DNA from 3 places in the Sinorhizobium sp. RAC02 genome. Region 3 is predicted to be linked to each of the others. Evidence: riboswitches for the same ligand, from Rfam matches in the RefSeq annotation. Region 3 holds a riboswitch; each other region holds the start of a gene.
The links. Region 3 has a riboswitch for thiamine pyrophosphate ahead of thiC (phosphomethylpyrimidine synthase ThiC). Riboswitches for the same ligand answer to the same signal wherever they lie in the genome.
Positions count from the first base shown of each region.

Region 1 (7,565 bases), 900 kb from region 3:
CGCTATTCTCGCTTTCGAAGACCGGCGACGAACCGGTGTTTGACCAGACGCATTAACCATGGCACTGGCCTGATTTTCAACGCAAATGGGTAAAAATGCGTTAACGAATGTAAACGGGCCGAAACCATGCGTGTCATTCTGATGACAATGCGGCCTGCCGGCAGTTTCCGGCGGAACAGCGTGGTCATCCTGTTGACGGTGCGACGTGAGGGCCTATCCTCTCACGACAAGGGAAGGACGCACCATGCGCATCGACGGGCAATGCCATTGTGGCGACGTGACCTATACGGCCGAGATCGACCCGGACGCCGTTTCGATCTGCCATTGCACGGATTGCCAGCGGCTGACCGGCTCGCCCTATCGCGTGACCGTCAGCACGCCGCGCGAGGCGGTGGCCCTCACCGGCAACCCGCCGAAACTCTACGTCAAGACGGCGGAAAGCGGCCGCAAGCGCCTACAATATTTCTGCGCCCAATGCGGCTCGCCGCTTTTCGTCACCGGCACGGACGAGGATGCTGACATGTGGGGCATCCGCTGGGGCAGCATCAATCAGCGGGCCGCCCTGAAGCCGAAACGCCAGAGCTGGTGTGCGTCCGCCATGGACTGGTTCGGCGAAACGGCGGCCCTGCCGCCCGAGCAGCGGGACTGAACCATGGCGACCGGGTCCTTCCAGATCTTGCGGACGGGTATAGACGGCATCGAGGCGGTGATTGCAGACAGCAGTCACGTCTTTGCACGCCATAGCCATGACGCCTATGGCGTCGGCATGATCGAGCGCGGCGCGCAGAAATCGGCAAGCGGGCGCGGCATTGTGGAGGCCGAAGCCGGCAACACCATCACCGTCAATCCCGGCGAGGTGCATGACGGCGCGCCGCTTGGCGACGCCTCACGCGCCTGGCGCATGCTCTATATACAGCCGGCTGTCGTTGCCGCCGCTGCAGAGGACATTTTTGAAGGCCGGCCGCGCGAGGAGTTTTATGCGCCCGTGCTGGAGGATGGCCGTATTGCGGGCCTCGCCGCCGCCGCCCTCACCGCGCTGCTGGATCGTCACACCACCTCCATCGGCCGTGACGAACGCCTGTTAATGCTGCTCGCAGCCGTGTTGCGGGAACGGGCGCCGAAGAGCAGCAGCGCTGCCGCATCGCGCGTCAGCCGCGCCCGCGACCGCCTCGATAGCGACCCCGCCTCCGTGATCACCCTCGAAGAGCTTGCCGCAGAAAGCGGGCTCGGCCGCTTCCGGCTGGTGCGCGACTTCGCCCGCATCACCGGCCTCACGCCGCATGCCTATCTGCTCCAGCGCCGCACCGAACTCGCCCGGCGGATGATTTCACGCGGCACCGCGCTTGCCGAGGTGGCGATTGCCGCGGGTTTTGCCGACCAGAGCCATATGACGCGCAACTTTACGCGCCGCTACGGCTACACGCCCGGCGCCTATCTCACCGCCAGCGCCTGAACCTGCAATTTCGTTCAAGACCAATCATACCCTTCCGGTGTCCCCTGCAGCCTCCTCTTCTGCACGGGACCTGCCATGACCACCGAATTCCTCATCACCTCGCTCGTCGTCATCCTGCTACCGGGCACCGGCGTCATCTACACGCTGGCGCTCGGCATCAGCGGCGGATTTCGCGCCGGGTTGCTCGCCGCCTTCGGCTGCACGCTCGGCATCATTCCGCATATCCTCGCCAGCGTCGTCGGCCTTGCCGCGGTTCTGCATGCCAGCGCGCTTGCCTTCGAGGTGCTGCGCTATATCGGCGTCGCCTATCTGCTGTTCATCGCGTGGAGCTTGCTGAAGGATAGCAATGCGCTGGATATCAGAGATGAAAAGGCACCCGCCGAACGCGCGCTTCGCATCGTGCGAAAGGGCATTCTCACCAACATCTTCAACCCGAAGCTTTCGCTGTTCTTCCTGGCGTTCCTGCCGCAATTCGTGCCGGCGGACGCGGCGGACGCCACGGCGCAGATGCTCTTTCTCGGCGGCGTCTTCATGCTGCTCACTTTCCTGGTCTTCGCCCTCTACGGCGCGCTTGCCGCAGGGTTTCGACACCAGGTCCTTAGCCGGCCAAGGATCATGGTCTGGACGCAGCGCAGCTTTGCCGCCGCCCTTGGCCTCATGGGCCTGCGGCTCGCACTGGCAGACCGCTGACGATCAGGTCCAGAGCGCGTGGAAGTGATGAAGCGGTCCGTGGCCGGAGCCAACAGCAAGGGCATCCGAGGTGCGCACCGCGCCGGCGATGAAGCTCTTCGCTGCGGCAACGGCATCCGCAAGCGGCTTGCCCTTGCCAAGTTCCGCCGCGATCGCGCTCGACAGCGAGCAACCGGTGCCGTGGGTGTTGCGCGTCAGTACGCGCACACCCTCGAACCAGCGTTGCCCGTCGGTCGTCGCAAGCACATCGGGGCTTTGCCCACCCGGCAGGTGGCCACCCTTCAAAAGCACGGCCTTCGGGCCGAGCGCCAGCAAGCGCATAGCCTGATCTTCCATTCCCGCGCGGTCGATCGCCTCCGGTTCACCGAGCAACGCGGCCGCTTCCGGCAGGTTGGGCGTCAGCACGGTCGCAAGCGGCAGCAGGCGCCGCGTCAGCGCCTCGACGGCCTGGCTCTCCAGCAGGGATGCCCCGCCCTTCGCAACCATCACCGGATCCACCACGATCGGCAGCCCGCGACGCGACGAAAGTGCCCTGGCGACAGCCTCGGCGATTTCCGCCGAGGCGATCATGCCGATCTTCACCGCATGCACGCGAATGTCGCCAAAAATATCCGCAATCTGCGCCGCAACGAAGGTAGGGGGCACGAGATGCACGCCGGAGACGCCCTGCGTGTTCTGTGCCGTCAACGCGGTCAGAACGGCCATGCCATAGGTGCCGCGGGCGGCGAAGGTCTTGAGGTCGGCCTGGATGCCGGCGCCGCCTGACGGGTCGGATCCCGCAATCGAGAGAATGTTTGCAATCGCCTCAGTCAACGCGCCTCCTCGCGACGAAGGCAGCAGACGGGCAGCACCCAGTCGACTCCCTCCGCCGGCATGATCCGGTTCAGGTTCAAAGGGTGCTTCTCAGCCCGCCTTCCGGCGGACGCCCCTGTCAGGGACGGGTTTTCGCAAATGCCGCCGCACCTGTCACGCCGAAAGTGACAGATGCGCTATTCGATCACACATTGGCCAATCACGCCTTGGTGACGTGATATTCCTTGATGGCCACCATCTTGATCGCCGGATAGCGCTCTGCCTCGTAGCGCAGCGAGAAGGCATCCTGCGCCAGGAACACCGGATCGCCATCGAGGTCGCGGGCGATATCGCCGCGGCGCTGGGTGACGAATTTGTCGAGTTCGGCCGGACTGTCGGACGAAATCCAGCGGCAGACGGAGAAGCGCGACATTTCGAAGGAGACTGGCAGGCCGTATTCCCCCTGAAGCCGCTCCTTCAAGACGTCGAGCTGCAGTGCACCGACGACGCCGACAATGGCGGGCGAGCCGTCTTCCGGCGAGAAGAGCTGCACAACGCCCTCTTCCGCCATCTGCTGGAGCGCTTCCTTCAGCTTCTTCGCCTTCATCGCGTCTTCCAGCCGCACGCGACGGAGAATTTCCGGCGCGAAGTTCGGCACGCCTTCGAAGACCAGCGCCTCGCCTTCGGTCAGCGTATCGCCGATGCGCAAGGTGCCGTGGTTCGGAATACCCACCACGTCGCCGGCATAGGCCGTGTCGGCCAGCTGGCGCTGCGAAGCGAAGAAGAACTGCGGCGCCGACAGGCCGATCTGCTTGCCCGTGCGGGCAAGGCGCACCTTCATGCCGCGTTCCAGCATGCCGGAGCAGACGCGGGCAAAGGCGATGCGGTCGCGGTGGTTCGGGTCCATGTTCGCCTGGATCTTGAAGACGAAGGCGGTCATCTTGTTTTCGGCCGCATGCACCTTGCGCACGTCGGCAACCTGGTCACGCGGCGGCGGGGCGATGGCGCCGAGCGCGTTGATCAGATCGCGCACGCCGAAATTGCGCAGCGCCGAGCCAAAGAAGACAGGCGTCATGTGGCCCTCGAGGAAGGCCTCGCGATCGAACGGCCGGCAAACCCCTTGGGCAAGCTCGAGTTCCTCGATGAAGGTCTCGCGCTCGTTTTCCGGCAGGTTCTTGGCGACGATCGCGGGGTCGTCGATCTTCGTCGGCTGCACCTGCTTGTCAGAGCCGCGGAACGTGCCTTCGGCGAGATGGAAGGAGCCGCAGAAGGTCTTCGAGCGGCCGACGGGCCACGTGATCGGCGCGGTATCGAGCGCCAGCTTCTCCTCGACCTCGTCGAGGATCTCGAAGGGATCGCGGCTCTCGCGGTCCATCTTGTTGACGAACGTAATGATCGGGATGTCGCGCAGGCGGCAGACCTCGAACAGTTTTAGCGTGCGCGGCTCGATACCTTTTGCCGCGTCGATGACCATGACGGCTGCATCCACCGCCGTCAGCGTGCGGTAGGTGTCGTCGGCGAAGTCTTCGTGGCCGGGCGTATCGAGAATGTTGAAGACGTTGCCGTCATATTCGAAGGTCATCACCGAGGTCACGACCGAGATGCCGCGCTCGCGCTCGATCTTCATCCAGTCCGAACGGGTCTGGATGCGGTCCTTCTTCGCCTTCACTTCGCCGGCGAGCTGGATGGCGCCGCCGAACAGAAGCAGCTTTTCGGTGAGAGTGGTTTTACCAGCATCCGGGTGCGCGATGATCGCGAAGGTGCGGCGGCGGGAGACCGCCTCGGCAAGGGTTTCGGCCATTTTCTGCAATATCCTGTGAGTTGCCGCGGTCTTTACAGTCTCCGCCGGGAAGATGCAATTGACGGTGCAAGCGACGGCACGGCTTATGGGCGCCATGAACGCGCACGCCCCTTCGAAGCCCACCCTTTCCCTCGTCCGCCTGCCGCATGGCGCGGAAATCGAGCTCCCCGCCTACGAGACCGCAGGTGCTGCCGGCATGGACCTGCGCGCCGCTGTCGAGACCGACGCGCCGCTGACGTTGGCGCCTGGAAAGCGCGCGCTCGTGCCAACCGGCTTCGTGTTCGAAATCCCGCTCGGCTACGAGGGCCAGATCCGCCCCCGCTCCGGCCTCGCCTTCAAGAACGGCATCACCTGCCTTAACACACCCGGCACCGTCGACAGCGACTATCGCGGCGAAGTGAAGGTGCTGCTGGCCAATCTTGGCGAGGAGCCGTTCGTCATCGAACGCGGCATGCGCATTGCCCAGATGGTGATCGCCCCTGTCACGCAGGTTGTTGTCCGCGAGGCGGCGGAAACGAGCGAAACCACCCGCGGCGCTGGCGGCTTCGGCTCGACCGGCGTTCGCTGAGACCATGCCTGTCGACCGGCCGGGCCTTACCTTCCGCACGGACTATTTGGATGATGCGGCCGCCTGGCAGGCGGTCGCCGATCTGCTCGACGACACTTTTGGTATCGACGTGACGGCGCTCGACCGGTTCGGAGGACCGGATCCGACCTGCACGGCCTTTGCCTGGTTCGACGATGCCGGTGCCTGCGTCGCCAATCTCAGCGCCTTCGCCCTGCCCCTCGTCGTCGACGGCGTTTTCCTGCACGCCGCCGGACTGCAATCCGGCGCGGTGCGGCCGAGCCATCGCGGCCGCGGTCTCTACCGCGACGTCATGCAGGCGGCGCTCGATCATTGCGACGCCAAGGGTTTTGAGGCCGTCGCGCTCTTGACGGAATCGCCGGGGCTTTACGAACGCCACGGTTTTCGAACGCTGCCGCAGCACCGCTTTTCCGGCCCGCCGCCGGAGGATGGACACGCTTGCCCCGTCCGGCGGCTCCATATCCAAAGTGACGACGACGTCACGCTGCTTTGCCGCCTGTTGGACGGGCGCAAGCCGGTTTCCGACCGTTTTTCACCGATGCGCCAGCGTGAAATGTTCCTTTTCAACGCCCTGCTGATGCCGGATGTGAAGCTCGACTTGCTCGAGGAGGGCGATGTGGTGGTTGCCTGGCGACTAGACGAGCATGGTCGCTTTGAGCTGTTGGACATCGTCGGCGCGTCCATTCCAAGCCTTGCGGACATTCTCGCAAGCCTGGGGATTTCCCCCTCGCGCGTGATCGTCCGCTTCGCACCCGACCGGTTGGCGTGGGACGGTGCGGCCGTGCAGGATGAGGGCGACATGGTGCTCATGCTGCGTGGTGCAGAAAACCTGCGGCCGGAAAAACCCTTCGCTCTGCCGCCGATGGCGGAATTTTAGAGGCTTTCCGCGCGTCTTCGAATCGCGGAAACGCTCCATCTCTTTGGTACGTGCAAAGCCGCTGCCCGCTTTTGCTGGAATGGCTCGAATCAGCGCCGGGCTTCCGTTGCCATGCGCAGGGCAAGGCCGGCCAGCACCGTGCCCATCAACCAGCGCTGTATCAGCAGCCAGCGCGGGCGAGCGGCGAGCAGCCGGGCGATAGAGCCGGCCGATACGGCGATCAGCGGATTGACGCTGACACTGATCACGACCTGAATGCCGCCGAGCACGAGCGATTGCAGGAAGACGCTGCCTTTCGACGGATCGATGAACTGCGGCAGCAGCGAGAGATAGAGCACCGCGATCTTCGGATTCAGGAGGTTGGTCAAAAACCCCATGAAGAACAGTTTGCGGTTGCTGTCGCGCGGCAGCGCCCGCACCTCGAACGCCGAGCGCCCGCCGGGACGCAGCGCCTGCCACGCAAGCCACGCCAGATAAAGTGCACCGGCAAAGCGCAAGGCATCATAGGCATAGGGCACCGCCATCAGGAGTGCGGTGATGCCGAGGGCCGCAGAGAACATGTAGAAGACGAAGCCGAGCGCCACGCCGCCGAGCGAGACAAGGCCCGCCGCCGGCCCCTGGCAGAGCGAGCGGGACACGAGATAGACCATGTTCGGGCCTGGCGTCAGCACCATGCCGAGGGCAATGAGGGCAAAGGCAACGAGGCTGGCCGGTTCGGGCACGACGGTTCTCCGGGAAGATATACCGCATAGGATTACCGGGCAGTGCGTCTCGCGGCAAGTGCGTGTTCGGCAAGCCATTTGGAGCGGTCCGCCCAATCCCCGCACGGCTCATCTTCACCATCGTTTCGCTGCGTTTGCCCACGTCTGCCACCCGGCATGCAAGTGGCGAAGGCTGTGGTCGTATCCGTCAAACCCGTTTCATATCTATTTGACGCGCCGCTGTAGCGGACGCCTGTTGCCATCCCCGGTCCCGAGCGGTGTGGTTCATCGCCTGACACCGACCGTCGCCAATCGCTTGGCAATCTGCCTATCCGCGTCGGCGATTGCCCGGCGGTACAGTCCCGTCGAGGGCTTGTGATGGGCCACCGGATTGGCCGATCGGCATTCCACCAGCACGGCCAGCCCGCCGCAACCGCTTTGCAGCTCTCTTTCCCCACTGGCCGTTCTTCGGCGCTCAGCGCGGATGCCCCAGCGTTGTCGGGCATTTTCGCTTCGGCCGAACGCACGTCATTTTCATCAGTCAGCGGATCGCCTAACGAACCAGCCGGCACGCCGCCACAACCATTGCCGGGACGCGTCGATACGCATAAAAGGAGCCGTTCCAGGGAGCCTGCCATGACCCTCGCCGTCCTTCTCACCTATAG
Region 1 covers NZ_CP016450.1:2,915,927-2,923,491, forward strand. Annotated here, with positions in the region: gene BSY16_RS14015 (GFA family protein) at 245-649, shown strand; gene BSY16_RS14020 (AraC family transcriptional regulator) at 653-1,453, shown strand; gene BSY16_RS14025 (LysE family translocator) at 1,529-2,143, shown strand; gene thiD (bifunctional hydroxymethylpyrimidine kinase/phosphomethylpyrimidine kinase) at 2,147-2,956, opposite strand; TPP riboswitch at 2,987-3,083, opposite strand; gene BSY16_RS14035 (peptide chain release factor 3) at 3,156-4,736, opposite strand; gene dut (dUTP diphosphatase) at 4,831-5,304, shown strand; gene BSY16_RS14045 (GNAT family N-acetyltransferase) at 5,309-6,199, shown strand; gene BSY16_RS14050 (LysE family translocator) at 6,289-6,873, opposite strand; gene BSY16_RS14055 (LysE family translocator) at 7,537-7,565, shown strand, end outside.
Region 1: linked by a shared signal. The riboswitch ahead of thiD (bifunctional hydroxymethylpyrimidine kinase/phosphomethylpyrimidine kinase) and the one ahead of thiC (phosphomethylpyrimidine synthase ThiC) in region 3 are both predicted to bind thiamine pyrophosphate.

Region 2 (7,565 bases), 350 kb from region 3:
GCCGCGATAGGAAGTCGCGCGCCGCCTCGTCGAGCACGATCGCACCGTCCTCGAGAAACAGCACCCGGTCGGCCAGCCGGCGGATATCGTCCGGCTGGTGGGTGATGAACAGCATCGTGCTCTTCGTCTCGGCACGAAGCTCTAGAAGCAGCTTTGCCATGTCGGCCCGCATGGCCGGATCGAGTGCTGCAAACGGCTCGTCGAGCAGCAGGATCGGCCGGCGCCGCACCAGCGCGCGGGCGAGCGCCACGCGCTGCCGCTCGCCGCCGGAGAGCGAGCCGGGCAGGCGTCGCTCGAAACCACCGAGGCCGACGCGTGAAAGCGCCGAGAAAACGCTCTGCCGCGCCGCCGTATCGAGCCGCAGCCCCGGATGGATGCCAAGCCCGACATTGTCGGCAATCGTTAGATGCGCGAAGAGATTGTTGTCCTGGAAGATGATGGAGACGGGCCGCTCCGCCGGTTCGCGCGCCGCCATATCCTCGCCAAGAAGCGACACCGTCCCCGCCGCCGGCGCCTGGAAACCGGCGATCACGTTGAACAGCGTCGATTTCCCCGCCCCCGACGGCCCCGCCACGGCAACCGCTTCGCCCGCGGCAATGGCGCAATCGAAGGTCAGCCGTTTCTCATCGAAGCGCACGGTGACATCGGTCAGGCGAACGGCAATATCAGGCATCGCTGGAGGGTCTTTCCGTTGGACGCTCCGCCGCCGTCGAGGGCAGCGTCAGAGCCAGGCATATCAGGCCGAGGATCAGCGCGATGCCCGCCGCATCCGCCGTGCGATAGCTCGCCATGCGCGAGAACAGCAGCCAGGGCAGCGTGACAAAACCTTCGGCACCGAAGATGGCGACGGCCCCGAGATCGCCGAGCGACAGCGCCATGGCAAAGGCAAAGGCCGTCAGGAACGGTTTCTTGAGTGCCGGCCAGTCGATCCATAGCAGGCGATGCATCCCTGTGACGCCGAGGCTGAGCGCAAGCCGTGCCGTGCGGGCAAGATGCGTGCGATAGGCCGGCTCCAGCACGCGCACCACGAAGGGCAGCGCCATCAGCGCATTGATGACGGTGATGACGGCAGGCGCGAACCGCCCCGTCTCGCCGAACAGCCGGAGCACCAGAAACCAGCCCGTCGCGACGACGACCGGCGGCACGAGCAGGATGAGCGAACCGACCGCCGGCAGCGCGCGGCCCATCGCCCGCGTTGCGGCACCCGCACCGCCCGCTTCCGCAAGCCGCGGCACGAGCACGACCGGCAAGGCGATCGCGAGGCTGAGGCTCGCGGAAGCAAAGGAGATCGCAAGGCTGGTGAGCAGCGCCCGATGCAGCAGCGGATCAAGCGCCAGCCGGCCGAAATCCGCCGCCAGCCCCGCCGCAAGGGTCGCGGCGAGCGGCGCGGCGGTGAACAGCGTGAAGACGAGGATGACGACCCCATCGGCAAGGCGCCGCCGGCGCCCGTCGAAACGGCGGATGGCGCGGCCGGCCGTCGCACCTTCCTCCGGGGGACGCGCGAACAGCGACAGGAGCCAGAGCAGCGCCGCCGTCACGGCGATCTGCAGGAAGGCCAGAAGCACGGCGCGCTGCGGATCGAAATCGAAGCGCAGCGCCTGGTAGATCGCCACCTCGATCGTCGTCGCCGCCGGCCCGCCGCCGAGCGTCAGCACGATGGTGAAACTCGTTGCGCAAAGCATGAAGACGAGCCCGGCAATGCCCGGCAAGACGCGCCGGATCACCGGCCATTCGATCAGCCGGAAGACAGCACCGCCGCCCATGCCGAGATTGGCCGACGACAGCCAGTATTCCGGCGGAATGCGGTCGAGCGCCGCCAGCAGGAAGCGGGCGGCGAGCGGCAGGTTGAAGAAGACATGGGCAATCAGGATGCCGGCGAGCCCGTAGACGCTGACCGGGTTCTGCAAACCACCGAGCCGCAGCAGATCATTGACCACACCCTGCCGCCCCCAGACCTCGATAATGCCAAGCGCAGCCACCAGCGCCGGCAGCCCGAGCGGCACGACGGAGAGGCGGATGATCCACACCCGCTCCCGAAAATCCCGCTGTCGCGCCAGCGCGCGGGCGACGGGAATGGCAAGCAGGAGGGAAAGCCCGGTCGAAAGTGTCGCCTGCATCAGGGTAAACTGCGCCACGCGCCAGATATAGGCGTCGAACAGCGGCGTATCGCCGCCGCCGGCATGCGCCAGCAGCATCACCGTCGCCACGCCGACGAAAGCAAGCACGCCGCCGAGGGCAAGGCCCCCGGCGACGCGCAATGTCTTTCGTTCAGCGCGTGCGAAGATCACGTTACTTGGCGCTCATCGCGGCCAGCCATTCGTCGATCCAGGCCTTGCGGTTCGCCGCCACCTCGTCCGATGCCATCAGGAAGGTCTTTTCCGGTTTGACCAGTGCGTCGAAGGCGGCCGGCAGCGGATCCTTCGTCTTGGCGGCCGGCATCATCCAGTTGGTTTCCGGGATGATCGACTGGAAGTCAGGTCCGGTCATGAAGGTCAGGAACTGCTTTGCCAGGTCCTTGTCGTCGGAGGTGCGCGTCAGGCCGGCCACCTCGATCTGCACATAATGCCCTTCGGAGAAGGCGGCCGCCTTGTAGCGCTCCGACTTTTCCGCGATCACATGGTAGGCCGGCGAGGTCGTGTAGGACAGCACCATCGGCGCCTCGCCCTTGGTGAACAGGCCGTACGCTTCCGACCAGCCGGGCGTCACCGTCAAGACGCGGTTCTTGAGCGTGCCCCAGGCCTCGCCCGCCTTGTCGCCATAGACCGACTTCACCCAGAGCAGCAGGCCGAGCCCCGGCGTCGAGGTGCGCGGGTCCTCGATGACGATCTTCTGCGACGGATCGCCCTCGACCAGTTCCTTCAGGCTCGTCGGCGGATTTTTCACCGTTTCGGTGTCGTAGATCACGGCGAAATGGCCGTAGTCATAGGGCAGGAACGTATCGTCGGAAAAACCGCCCGGCACCGTCAGCCCCTCGGGCGTCAGGCCGTGCGCCTCGAAAAGCCCGGTCGCCTTCGCCTCGGTAATAAGGTTGGTGTCGAGGCCGAGCACCACGTCGGCCTTCGTGCCCTCGCCTTCCAGCTTCAGGCGCGTCAACAGCTCGACGCCGTCGGCCACGCCGACCCATTCGACCGTGCAGCCGCAGGTCTTTTCGAAGGCTTCCTTGACCTTCGGGCCGGGGCCCCATTCGGAAACGAAGCTTTCATAGGTGTAGATCGTTAGCGTCTTGTCCTGCGCGAAGGCGGGAAAAGCGATGGAAACGGCAAGTGCCGCAATCGAGGACAATACAATCTTGCGCATCCGCGCCTCCTAGTCTGTTCACAAACGGGAATAGGGCGCTGGAATGTGCCGTCTAATCCCTCCGCCGGTACGAGCCGGATCAGGTTCTTCGGGTTGGCGAAACCGCCTCTCAGCCCATGGATCGAAACCCACAAGCACCCCGTTAGAGCAGGAAAAGGCATAATCCCGCTTGTGACAGTGCGCAAGGGGTTGTGCGGGCAAGCACCCTCCGGTCGATGCAAAACGGCACGGCCCCGGCCTGTTCCATGCGGAACAGCGCGGGGCGGGGCGATGTGGGAAAGTCCAATTACCGGATGAGAGAGGCTCATCCCCCGGAACTCAGGAGAGACCCATGCGCAAGTTCATCGTTTCCGCCACCGTTGCCCTCGTTGCAGCCGTTTCCTTCGCCGCCCCCTCGCAGGCCGGCTACTACAGCTACGGCCACAAGCCGCACTGCTTCATCAAGAAAGTGAAGTCCTACGATTACTACGGCAACGTCATCATCAAGAAGATCAAGGTCTGCAAATAAACCACCCGCCCCCTGACCTCCCCAAAAGCCCGGATGTCCCTGCATCCGGGTTTTTGCTTTCTGGGTGTTATCGGCCAGAGCCAGCAGTACGAAAGGAAGCCGTCATCTTCAAAAAAAAGTCCCCACATTTTCCCCACCCCGCAAATCCATGCCTACAATCCTCTCATCCCGCCGAAGGATACGCTGCCAGGCGTGGCAGTCAGGCGGGATCGGCGCTTTCGGTGCGGGAAGGACGTGAACCTTCACCGGAAGGGCCTGCGGAAAATGGTCTCCCTCCGGCGATCCGGGGGAAACGACGGGGGCGCCGGGCCGGGCCTGCCGTTTCTCCTGATAAATTCGACGGGCGTGCCTGTGGGGCACACAAAGGGATCGGGTTTGGCGCCGGGTGACGTCCGCGGGGTTTACCCCGGTTCGTCCGGCGCGATGGAAGACGGTGCCGACCGGCAGCCATGGCTGCGGCGCCGTAAGTCTGAGGGCGTGCATGGCGCTTTCCCTGCGGAAAGGCACGCCACCGTTCCCATAGACCCATCCTCCCAGAGAGACCGAGTCGCAGGCAAAAACCGCTGAACGGGGCGCTGCAAGGTGCCACATAAACTCACTCATACGAGGCAGCTTCCAGCGCCCCGTCCGATGCTTCCTCACAAAACCACGGGCGGAAACGCCGCGTGGATATGCCTGCTGGCTCGGAAGAGCCGGGCAAAACGCCAAAATCTTTCCCTTTCCCGGAAACATGCGCTAAGGGCATCAGCCATGACCTTGCCGGCACCGACAGACCAGACCTTCGTCGTCCTCCTCGGAGGCGCGCTCCAGCCGACGCCGCGGCTTGCGGCGGACGTTGCGGGTGCGCGTGTCGTGGCGGCCGATGGCGGCATGCGGCATGCGAAAACCCTTGGCGTCACGCCGGAAATCTGGGTCGGCGATTTCGATTCCACGCCGCCGGACTTGCTGGCCGCCTGGCCGGACATCGAGCGCCAGCCCTATCCCGTCGCCAAGAACGAGACCGACGGCGCCATCGCCGTCTCCGCCGCCACCGAGCGCGGCGCAAAAAACATCGTGCTGGCCGGCGCACTCGGCGGCGAACGCAGCGACCATGCCCTGATGCACCTCCTCCACGCCGTATCGCTGGAAGAGCAGGGCTTTTCGATAAAACTCACCTCCGGCGAGGAAGAGGCCTGGCCGCTCCTGCCAGGCAGCCGCGAAATCGACCTGCCGAAGGGCAGCCTGTTTTCCGTTCTCGGCCTCTCGCCGCTTGCAGGCCTCGATATCGGCAACGTGCGCTATCCGCTGACGAATTTCTCGCTGCCCTTCGGGGCATCCCGCACCATCTCCAATGTCGCGGAAGGCGCAATCCGTCTTTCGCTCGCCTCCGGCCGCGCGATCCTGATCGCCCGGCCCTATGACCTTTCAGGAGCCTGACCCTTGGCACCGCCCATCCTCAAACTCGACGACATCTTCCTGAGCTTCGGCGGCACGCCGCTGCTGGCCGGCGCGAGCCTGCAGGTGGAGCCCGGTGACCGCATCTGCCTTGTCGGCCGCAACGGCTCGGGCAAGTCGACGCTGATGAAGATCGCCGCCGGCCTTGCCGAGGCGCAATCCGGCGAGGTGTTCCGCCACCCGTCCGCCACCATCCGCTACCTGCATCAGGCGCCGGATTTCGACGGCTACGACACGGTGGCCGCCTATGCGGAATCAGGCCTTGGCCCGAGCGACGATCCCTACCGCGTCACCTACCTGCTCGAACATCTCGGCCTCAACGGCACCGAGGACCCGAAGTCGCTGTCGGGCGGCGAGGCGCGCCGGGCGGCGCTCGCCCGCGTCATGGCGCCGGAGCCGGATATTCTTCTGCTCGACGAGCCGACCAACCATCTGGATCTCCCAACCATCGAATGGCTGGAAGGCGAGCTGCAATCGACGCGCTCGGCCCTCGTCGTCATCTCGCACGACCGTCGTTTCCTCGAAAAGGTCTCGAACGCCACCGTCTGGCTTGATCGCGGCCAGTCGCGCCGGCTCAACCGCGGCTTCGGTCACTTCGAAGCCTGGCGCGACGAGGTGCTGGAGGCCGAAGAGCTGGAACAGCACAAGCTCGGCAAGGCGATCGAACGCGAGGAACACTGGCTACGCTACGGCGTGACGGCGCGACGCAAGCGCAACATGCGCCGCCTCGGCGCACTGCATGATCTGCGCTCGCGCTACCGCGGCCACAAGGGCCCGCAGGGCAGCGTGCAGGCCAGCGCCTCCGACGCGCAAGAGTCCGGCAAGCTGGTCATCGAGGCGGACAAGATTACCAAGGCCTATGGGGAGCGCACCATCGTCGCGCCCTTCTCGATCCGCGTGCACCGTGGCGACTGCATCGGCCTCGTCGGCCCGAACGGTGCCGGCAAGACCACCCTGCTCAAGATGCTGACCGGGCAGCTCGAGCCGGACAGCGGCACGGTGAAGCTCGGCACCAACCTGGAGATCGCGACCCTCGACCAGCGCCGCGAGGACCTGAACCTCGACGACACGCTCGCCCATTACCTGACCGACGGCCGCGGCGAGACGCTCATCGTCAACGGCGAGCAGCGCCACGTCACCGGCTACATGAAGGAATTCCTGTTCCAGCCCGAACAGTCCCGCACGCCGATCCGCAACCTGTCCGGCGGCGAGCGCGCGCGGTTGATGCTGGCCCGCATCCTGTCGCGGCCGACCAACCTCTTGATCCTCGACGAACCGACCAACGACCTCGACATCGAGACGCTGGACCTGTTGCAGGAGATCGTCGCGGGTTTTGCCGGCACCGTGCTGCTCGTCAGCCATGACCGCGACTTCCTCGACCGCACCGTCACCTCGACCATCGCGCCCGCCGATCCGGAAAACCCCGACGGCCGCTGGATCGAATATGCCGGCGGCTATTCCGACATGATGGCGCAGCGCCGCGGCGCAATCGAGGAGAAGCGCAAGGCGGACAAGGCCGAGAAGGCGAAAGCCGCCGAGACAGCCACGGCCGCGTCGCCCGACAGCAAGGCCAAGGCAAAACTCTCCTACAAGCAGAAATTCGCGCTCGAAAACCTGCCGAAGGAGATGGCGAAGACGGAAAAGGAGATCGCCGCCCGCGAGGCAAAGATGGCCGATCCCGCCCTCTTCACCAAGGACCCGGCAACCTTCAACAAGCTTGCCGCCGAGATGGAAAAGCTGCGCGAGCAGCTCACCAAGATGGAAGAGGAATGGCTCGAGCTGGAAATGCTGCGGGAAGAGCTGGAAGGCTGAGACGGCCGCTGAGAACGTCGCCCAACCTCTCCTTCGTCATGCTCGGGCTTGACCCGAGCATCCACCGACCGCAGCCGCGGCATGGATCCTCGGCTCAGGGCCGAGGATGACGTTGCGAGTGGACCGGGATGGGGAAAACGGACGCGAGACCACCTGTTCCATCCGAAACAGCTTAAATTCCTCCGATATGGGAAAGTCTGATCACTGGATGAGAGGAGCTCATTCTGTAACCCGAAAGAGATCAGGAGAGTCCCATGCGCAAGTTCATTATCTCTGCAGTTGTCGCCGTCGTCGCTGCTGTTTCCTTCGCTGCCCCGTCCGAGGCCGGCTACTACGGCTACGGTCACAAGAGCTACGGTTACAACAGCTATGGCTACGGCCATCACGGCTACAAGCACTACCGCGTCAAGCGCCACTATGGTCACTACGGCCATCGCTGGGGCGGCCACTGGGGCGGCAAGGTCTATTACAAGAAGCGCCACTACAGCTACTACTAAGTTCTCGACGCTTTGAA
Region 2 covers NZ_CP016450.1:3,465,212-3,472,776, reverse strand. Annotated here, with positions in the region: gene thiQ (thiamine ABC transporter ATP-binding protein) at 1-673, opposite strand, end outside; gene thiP (thiamine/thiamine pyrophosphate ABC transporter permease) at 666-2,285, opposite strand; gene thiB (thiamine ABC transporter substrate binding subunit) at 2,290-3,297, opposite strand; TPP riboswitch at 3,337-3,449, opposite strand; gene BSY16_RS32465 (hypothetical protein) at 3,629-3,805, shown strand; gene BSY16_RS16635 (thiamine diphosphokinase) at 4,556-5,221, shown strand; gene BSY16_RS16630 (ABC-F family ATP-binding cassette domain-containing protein) at 5,225-7,051, shown strand; gene BSY16_RS16625 (hypothetical protein) at 7,306-7,548, shown strand.
Region 2: linked by a shared signal. The riboswitch ahead of thiB (thiamine ABC transporter substrate binding subunit) and the one ahead of thiC (phosphomethylpyrimidine synthase ThiC) in region 3 are both predicted to bind thiamine pyrophosphate.

Region 3 (7,565 bases):
GCTCGACCATTGCGGCGTGCCCGACATCAAGGGTGGTGGTTTTGACGTGTGGAAGGGACCGGTCGCCGAAATCGCGCGTCGGCCGAACGTAACGGTAAAACTCTCCGGCATTCCGGCCTATGGCGCGGAAAACTGGACGCTGGAGGATCTCAAACCCTATTTCACCCATGTTGCGGACAGTTTCGGTTTCGACCGCATGGTCTGGGGCAGCGACTGGCCGGTCTGCACGCTCGGCGGTGGGCTCTCCACCTGGATCAGCGCGACGCAGGCCCTGCTCTCCGGCGTCAGCCTGGAGGACAAGGCGCACGTTTTCGCGGACAATGCCAAACGCCTCTGGAAGCTTTGATCAGCGCCACCGTGCAGTACGCTCGATCCATTCGCGCGTGCGGGCCTCCGGGTCGGCATTGAGCGTGACGTCGGTCACCACAGCGGCGCTGTCGGCACCGTTTTCGAAGACGGCGGAGAGGCGATCCGGGTTGAGGCCGCCGATGGCGACGAGCGGAAGAGGGGTGATGCGGGTTTTCCAGTCCCTGAGCCGTTCGACGCCCTGCGGTGCCCATTTCATCTTCTTCAGGATCGTCGGCCAGACCGGCCCCAACGCCACATAATCGGGTTTTTCCGCCAGCGCGGTTTCGAGTTCGGCCTCGTCATGGGTGGAAAGGCCGAGTTTCATGCCGGCGGCGCGGATGGCGCTGAGATCGGCTGTGACCAGATCTTCCTGGCCGAGATGCACGAAGTCGCAACCTTCCTCGATCGCGAGCTGCCAATAGTCGTTGATGATCAGCTGGCAGTCGTGTTCGGCGCAGATCGTTTTTGCACGGCGGGTTTCCGCGCGCAGCCGGTCCTCCGGCAAATCCTTCATGCGCAGCTGCACGAGTTTCACGCCGACCGGCACGAGGCGCTCGATCCAGTCGGCGCTGTCGACGATTAGGTAGAACGGGTCGAGCTTCATGAGAAGACAGCCTTTCCAATGACTGGGGTGGAGGGAACGGCCATGTCGCGCGGCTCGAGCGGGACAGCAGCATGGGCGAGGTGGCCGGCCGCGATGGCAAGCGCGAAGGCTTCGGCCATGGTGGCCGGATCGCCGGCGCCGGCGACGGCGGTGTTGAGAAGCACGGCGTCGTAGCCGAGTTCCATGACCTGGGCGGCGTGCGAGGGGCGGCCGATGCCGGCATCGACGATCAGTGGCACGTCCGGAAAGTGTGCACGGAACGTGCGCAGCGCCATCGGATTGACCGGCCCCATGGCCGAGCCAATCGGTGCACACCAGGGCATCAGGACCTGGCAGCCAGCTTCCAGCAGTTTTTCCGCCACGACGAGGTCGTCGGTCGTGTAGGGAAAGACCTGAAAACCTTCACCACTCAGGATGCGGGCCGCCTCGACGAGGCCGAAGACATCGGGCTGCAGCGTATCGTGATGGCCGATCACCTCCAGCTTGATCCAGTCGGTGCGGAAAACCTCCCGCGCCATCTTCGCCGTCAGCACGGCCTCCTGCAAGCTGTGGCAGCCGGCAGTGTTGGGCAATACGCGCACGCCGAGTTCACGGATCAGCTCGAAGAAGGCGCCGCTCGCCTTGCCGCCGGACGTCTCCCGGCGCAGCGATACGGTGACGATTTCCGTTTTGGAGCGCCGCACCGCCTCGGCCAGAATGGCGGGAGACGGATAACGCGCGGTGCCGAGCAGCAGGCGGGATTGAACCTCGATATCATAGAGTTTCAGCATATCAGCCTCCCTGCATGGGCGACAGGATTTCGATGCGGTCACGGTCTCCGAGCGTGAAGCCGGCGCGATCCTCGCGGTGCACCAGCTCACCGTTCACCGCCGTCGCCAGCCATTCGCCCTCGTAGTCGAGGGTGGAGAGCAGGTCGGCGAGTGTGGCGGCCGCAACCTGCTGTTCCTCGCCATTGATGATGAAGGTCATGATGCCCGCCTTTCCGGTTGTCTCTGTTCTGCCAGAAGCCGCCGTGCAACCTCGCCCGCCATGGCAGGGGCGAGCAGAAAGCCGTGCCGGTAGAAGCCATTGACGTGAAGAGTGTCACCGTCTTCCGTCACACGCGGCAGGTTGTCGGGGTAGGCTGGACGCACGCCTGCGCCTGTTTCCACAAGCCGCGCTTCCCCGAAGGCGGGGTGGAGCGCGTATGTGGCATTGAGCAACTCCATCAGCGAACGGGCGGTGATGGGGCCGGTATCCTCGCTTTCGATCATGGTCGCGCCGACCATGAAGCGGCCCTTGTCGCGCGGCACGATGTAGATCGGATGGCGTGGATGCAGCAGGCGGACGGGGCGGGAGAGGGTTATCTCGTCGCTTTCGAGCGACAGCATTTCTCCGCGCACGCCCCGAAGGTTCGGAAGGCGGCCGATTCGGGCAGCACCCGTGCAGTCGATCACCCGATCGTAGCGGGTTGGTTCGCCGGCTGCGCCGAAGAGGAAACGCATGCGCGCCTCTTCAAGGCCTGCGGTCAACGCGGAAAGCGCCTTGCGAGGATCGAGATGCGCCTCCTGCCGGAAGAACAGCGCCTTGCGGAAACGGCCGGCGAGATCCGGCTCGAGAGCCGAGATCCCTGCATCGTCCAGCCATTCCCAGCCGCTGGTGCGGCCGGCAAAACGGTCGAGTTCGCCGGCATCGCGGCCGCCGGCGACGACCAGAGTGCCACGACGGTGCACATGGCCGGGCAGGGCGGCCTCCCACCAGTCGGCGGCCATGCGCCCGAGGGTCAGCACGGGTTCCTCGGCATTTTCCCGCTCGCACCACGGCGCCAGCATGCCGCCGGCAAAGCCGGAGGCGCCGGTGCCAACTTTTCCGGCGCGCTCTGCAATCGTGACGTCGAAGCCGTGGCGATAGAGCTGCCAGGCGACCGTCAGGCCGGCAACGCCGGCCCCCTTGACGAGAACGCGCATGGTCATTCTCCGACCGGCGTTTGACCGAGGGGCATGTAGAGATCACCGCCCTCGCGGAATTTCGCGGCCATTGCCTCCAGCCCCTCCTTCTGCGCCTCGGCGCGAATGTCGTGCGAGATGCGCATGGAGCAGAATTTCGGCCCGCACATCGAGCAGAAATGCGCCACCTTGTGCGCTTCCTTCGGCAGCGTCTCGTCGTGGAAGGACCGCGCCGTTTCCGGGTCGAGCGAGAGGTTGAACTGGTCCTCCCAGCGGAACTCGAAACGGGCGCGCGACAATGCGTCGTCGCGTAGTTTTGCCGCCGGATGGCCCTTGGCGAGATCGGCGGCATGCGCCGCGATCTTGTAGGTAATGACGCCGACCTTCACGTCGTTGCGATCCGGCAGGCCGAGATGCTCCTTCGGCGTGACGTAGCAGAGCATGGCCGTTCCGAACCAGCCGATCATCGCCGCACCGATGCCCGACGTGATGTGGTCGTAGCCGGGAGCGATGTCGGTCGTCAACGGGCCAAGCGTGTAGAACGGGGCCTCGCCGCAGACCTGCAGCTGCTTGTCCATGTTCTCCTTGATCTTGTGCATCGGCACATGGCCGGGGCCTTCGATCATGACCTGGCAGTCCTTCGCCCAGGCGATCTTTGTCAGTTCGCCGAGTGTCTCCAGTTCGGCGAATTGCGCGGCGTCGTTTGCGTCGGCAATCGAGCCGGGGCGCAGGCCGTCGCCGAGCGAGAAGGTGACGTCATAGGCGCGGCAGATGTCACAGATTTCCTCGAAATGCTCGTACAGGAAGCTCTCGCGATGGTGATGCAGACACCACTTGGCCATGATCGAGCCGCCGCGCGAGACGATGCCGGTAACGCGGTTGACGGTGAGCGGGATGTAGGGAAGGCGCACGCCGGCGTGGATGGTGAAATAGTCGACGCCCTGCTCGGCCTGTTCGATCAGCGTGTCGCGGTAGACTTCCCAGGTCAGGTCCTCGGCAATGCCATTGACCTTTTCCAGCGCCTGGTAGAGCGGCACGGTGCCGATCGGTACGGGTGAATTGCGGATGATCCATTCGCGGATGTTGTGGATGTTGCGGCCGGTGGAGAGATCCATGACGGTATCCGCGCCCCAGCGGATCGCCCAGACCATCTTCTCGACCTCCTCCGCCATGGAAGAAGTGACGGCGGAATTGCCGATGTTGGCGTTGATCTTCACCAGAAAATTACGGCCGATGATCATCGGCTCGGCTTCCAGATGGTTGATGTTGGCGGGGATGACGGCACGGCCGCTTGCGACTTCCTGGCGGACGAATTCCGGCGTGACGAAATCCGGAATGTGTGCGCCAAAACTCTCGCCGTCACGGGCAAGCGCCTCCTTCACCGCCTTGCGGCCGAGGTTTTCGCGGATCGCGATGAATTCCATTTCCGGAGTAACGATGCCGGCGCGGGCATAGGCAAGCTGGGTCACCGCCTTGCCGTCCGTTGCCCGGCGCGGATGGTTGCGAACGGGGAATTCCGGCGTCAGTCGCTCGCCGGTGGCAAAGCCGTTGTCCTCCGGGCGGATGTGGCGGCCCTCATAGCCCACAGTGTCGCCGCGGGCTGAAACCCAGGTTTCGCGCAAGCGTGGCAGGCCGGCCTCGATGGCAACGACATGGCTGAGGTCGGTGTAGGGGCCGGAGGCGTCGTAGACCACGACCGGCGGCTCGCCGGAGGTCGGGTGCAGGGAAATCTCGCGCATCGGCACGCGGATATGCGGATGCTGCTCGCCGGCGATGTGGATCTTGCGCGAGGCGGGCAGGGCGCCGGTGGTGACGGTGGGGGTAAGCTTCTGGGCGGCAATATTCATCGTGAGGCTCCAAGTTTTCGTTTGGAGACCCAGTCCTAAAGCCGGAATGATGGAAAGACGCCGACACGGAATCCGGACGTCGGACCACCTGTCAAAACAGCGCTTGCACCGTCCCTACGCCAGTATGAACTGGATCAGGTTCAACGGGTCACTGCGCTGCGAAAGCTAGCAGAATCTCAGCCCCTTGTCGGGACCCCCCTGGTGAATGCCTTAAGCAAAGACGCTACGGGGCGATTTGTCAACACGGTAAAATATGTAAGTTTTTACTCACGTTTTGTTGCGGTGCGCACAAACAGAAACGGCGGGGTTTTGCCCCGCCGTTTCCTTTGAAATCAGTGCGAAAACTATTCGCGCTCGCCGGTGAAATTCAGCAGCAGCTGGAAGATGTTGACGAAGTTCAGGTAGAGCGAAAGCGCACCGAACACGGCCATCTTCTGTTGCGATTCCTGGTCGATGTTTTCGGCATACTGTTCCTTGATGTTCTGCGTGTCCCAAGCGGTGAGGCCGACGAACACGACGATGCCGATCACGGAAATCGCGAACTGCAGCGCGCTCGAACCGAGGAAGATGTTGACGATCGAGGCGATGACGACGCCGATCAGGCCCATGATCAGGAACGAGCCGAACTTCGACAGGTCACGCTTCGTCACGTAGCCGTAAAGGCTCGTCGTGCCGAACATCGAGGCCGCGATGAAGAAGGTGCGCGCGATGCTCGTGCCAGTGAAGACGAGGAACACCGAGGCGAGCGACAGGCCCATCACGGCGCAGAAGGCCCAGAACATCATCTGTGCCGTGCTGGCCGACATCGTCTGGATCTTGAACGAGAAGAAGAAGACGAAGGCGAGCGGCGCCAGCATCACGACCCACTTCAGCGGGGACGAGAAGATCGGCACGTAGAGGGCCGGCGTCGAGCCGACGATGAAGGCGACGAGGCCGGTGATGACTAGGCCTGCGCCCATGTAGTTGTAGACGCGCAGCATATGCTGGCGCAGACCCTCGTCGAAGAGGGCGGCCGACTGCGCCTTCGCGCCGTAGCCAAATCGCTGTTGTACGGGTTCCATCATGGGTCTCCTTCGGTGGAACGGTTGATCAGTAAAGCGTGCGCGAGAGATCCCGCGCGGTTTCCGCCAGGTCGTCGGCCTTTAGGCTTTCCGATACCAGCGCATAGGCGACCTCGCCGATCTGCCAGTAGGCCGCCCGGGCATTGTCAGCGTGGAAGAGCAGGACGTGCTGCACGGCAAACGAGCCGGGGCGCACGGCAAAAAGCGACAGGCGTTCGTCCTTGCGCGGCTCCAGCACCAGCTCGACGCTCGGGCCGTAGGCGGAGGGGAAGACCTGCGTGTCGACCACGGTCCAGCCCTTCGGCAGGTTTGGCAGCACGATGGCCGTCGCCGAGCGGATTTCGGCCGGATCGAAGATTTCGATTTCGGGCTGCGAAGCCATGGAGTCGCGCAGCAGCGTCGTCTTGTGCGCTCTGACGGCCTCTTCGACAAAGGCCGGGGGTGGCGTCGAGGCAATGACCTCCGTTGCGCCGAACGGCCCGAGCGTCGCATGCGCGGTCCAGCCGGCGGCAACAAAAAGCGCGATGGTGGCGGCGCGGCGGAAGACCGAGAAGATGCGACGGCGCGACAGCGCGCGTTCCAGCAGACGCGCGGCTTCACGCGTTGCCTGCCGGGTCACCGTGCGGTGGTCGGCAAGCGCCAGGCGCAACTCGTCGCGCACGCGAAGATCCTTCATGATCTGGGCGGCGACCTCCGGCCGTTCCGAAAGATAGGCCTCTACCTCGATGCGCCGGCCGACGGCGAGCTGGTCGTCGACATAGGCGTTGAGATCGGATTCGATGATGGGATCATTGCTTGTCATCGTCAGTGCCTCCGACGATCTTGAGATGCGTGACAGGCGCGGTAGCGCCGTTCTGTTCAAAGGCCCGCAGCCGTTTGCGGGCGCGGGCGACCCGCGACATCAGCGTGCCGACCGGAATGCCGAGCGTGTCGGCGGCTTCCTGGTAGGAAAGCTCTTCGATGGCGACGAGGTGCAGGGCTTCGCGCTGCTCCTCCGGCAGGGCGAAGAAGGCGTTGCGCAACTGCGTCAGGCGCACCGAATGATCCTGGTTTGCCGGCACGGATGTTTCCGCCACTTCGGCCGCGGCATCATGGCGGCGCTTTTGCGAATGTCGCTGGCGCAGACGGTCGATATGGGCATTGTGCAGGATCGACATCAGCCAGTTGCGCACATTCGCGCCGGTGCGGAAGGTGGACTGGCGCTCATAGGCCTTCACCAGCGCGTCATGCACAAGGTCTTCCGCTTCGTCCGGATTGCGGACGAGCGAGAGCGCATAGCGCCGAAGCGCCGCAAGCTGTCCGATCACATTGAAGCCGGGTGTCTTTCCGTTCATGTCCCAATATACGAGCGCTGCGTGGCTCTCATTCCATCGCCGGTGAAAAAAATTCAGAACCAGTGCAGGACGAGCGCGGCGAGCACGATGTAGCGGCCGAATTTGGCGATGGAAACGACGAGCAGGAAGCGCGGAAACGGTTCGCGCATGATGCCAGCCGCTACAGTCAAGGGATCGCCAATGAACGGCAACCAGCTCAGAAGCAGGCTCCACCAGCCATATCTGCGATACCATTGCCCGGCGCGGTCGAGGTTTTTCGCGCTGACGGGGAACCAGCGGGCATCGCGGAAGCGCTCGACGCTGCGGCCGAGCAGCCAGTTGATGACCGAGCCGAGCACATTGCCGATGCCGGCGATGAGGACCAGGATTTCCGGCGAATGGCGGCCGGTGGCCAGCAATCCGGCGAGCACGGCCTCGGACTGGGCAGGCAGGATTGTCGCGGCGAC
Region 3 covers NZ_CP016450.1:3,818,329-3,825,893, forward strand. Annotated here, with positions in the region: gene BSY16_RS18285 (amidohydrolase family protein) at 1-346, shown strand, start outside; gene BSY16_RS18290 (thiamine phosphate synthase) at 347-952, opposite strand; gene BSY16_RS18295 (thiazole synthase) at 949-1,722, opposite strand; gene thiS (sulfur carrier protein ThiS) at 1,724-1,921, opposite strand; gene thiO (glycine oxidase ThiO) at 1,918-2,898, opposite strand; gene thiC (phosphomethylpyrimidine synthase ThiC) at 2,901-4,724, opposite strand; TPP riboswitch at 4,818-4,934, opposite strand; gene BSY16_RS18315 (Bax inhibitor-1/YccA family protein) at 5,069-5,785, opposite strand; gene BSY16_RS18320 (anti-sigma factor family protein) at 5,814-6,587, opposite strand; gene BSY16_RS18325 (sigma-70 family RNA polymerase sigma factor) at 6,574-7,119, opposite strand; gene BSY16_RS18330 (YqaA family protein) at 7,173-7,565, opposite strand, start outside.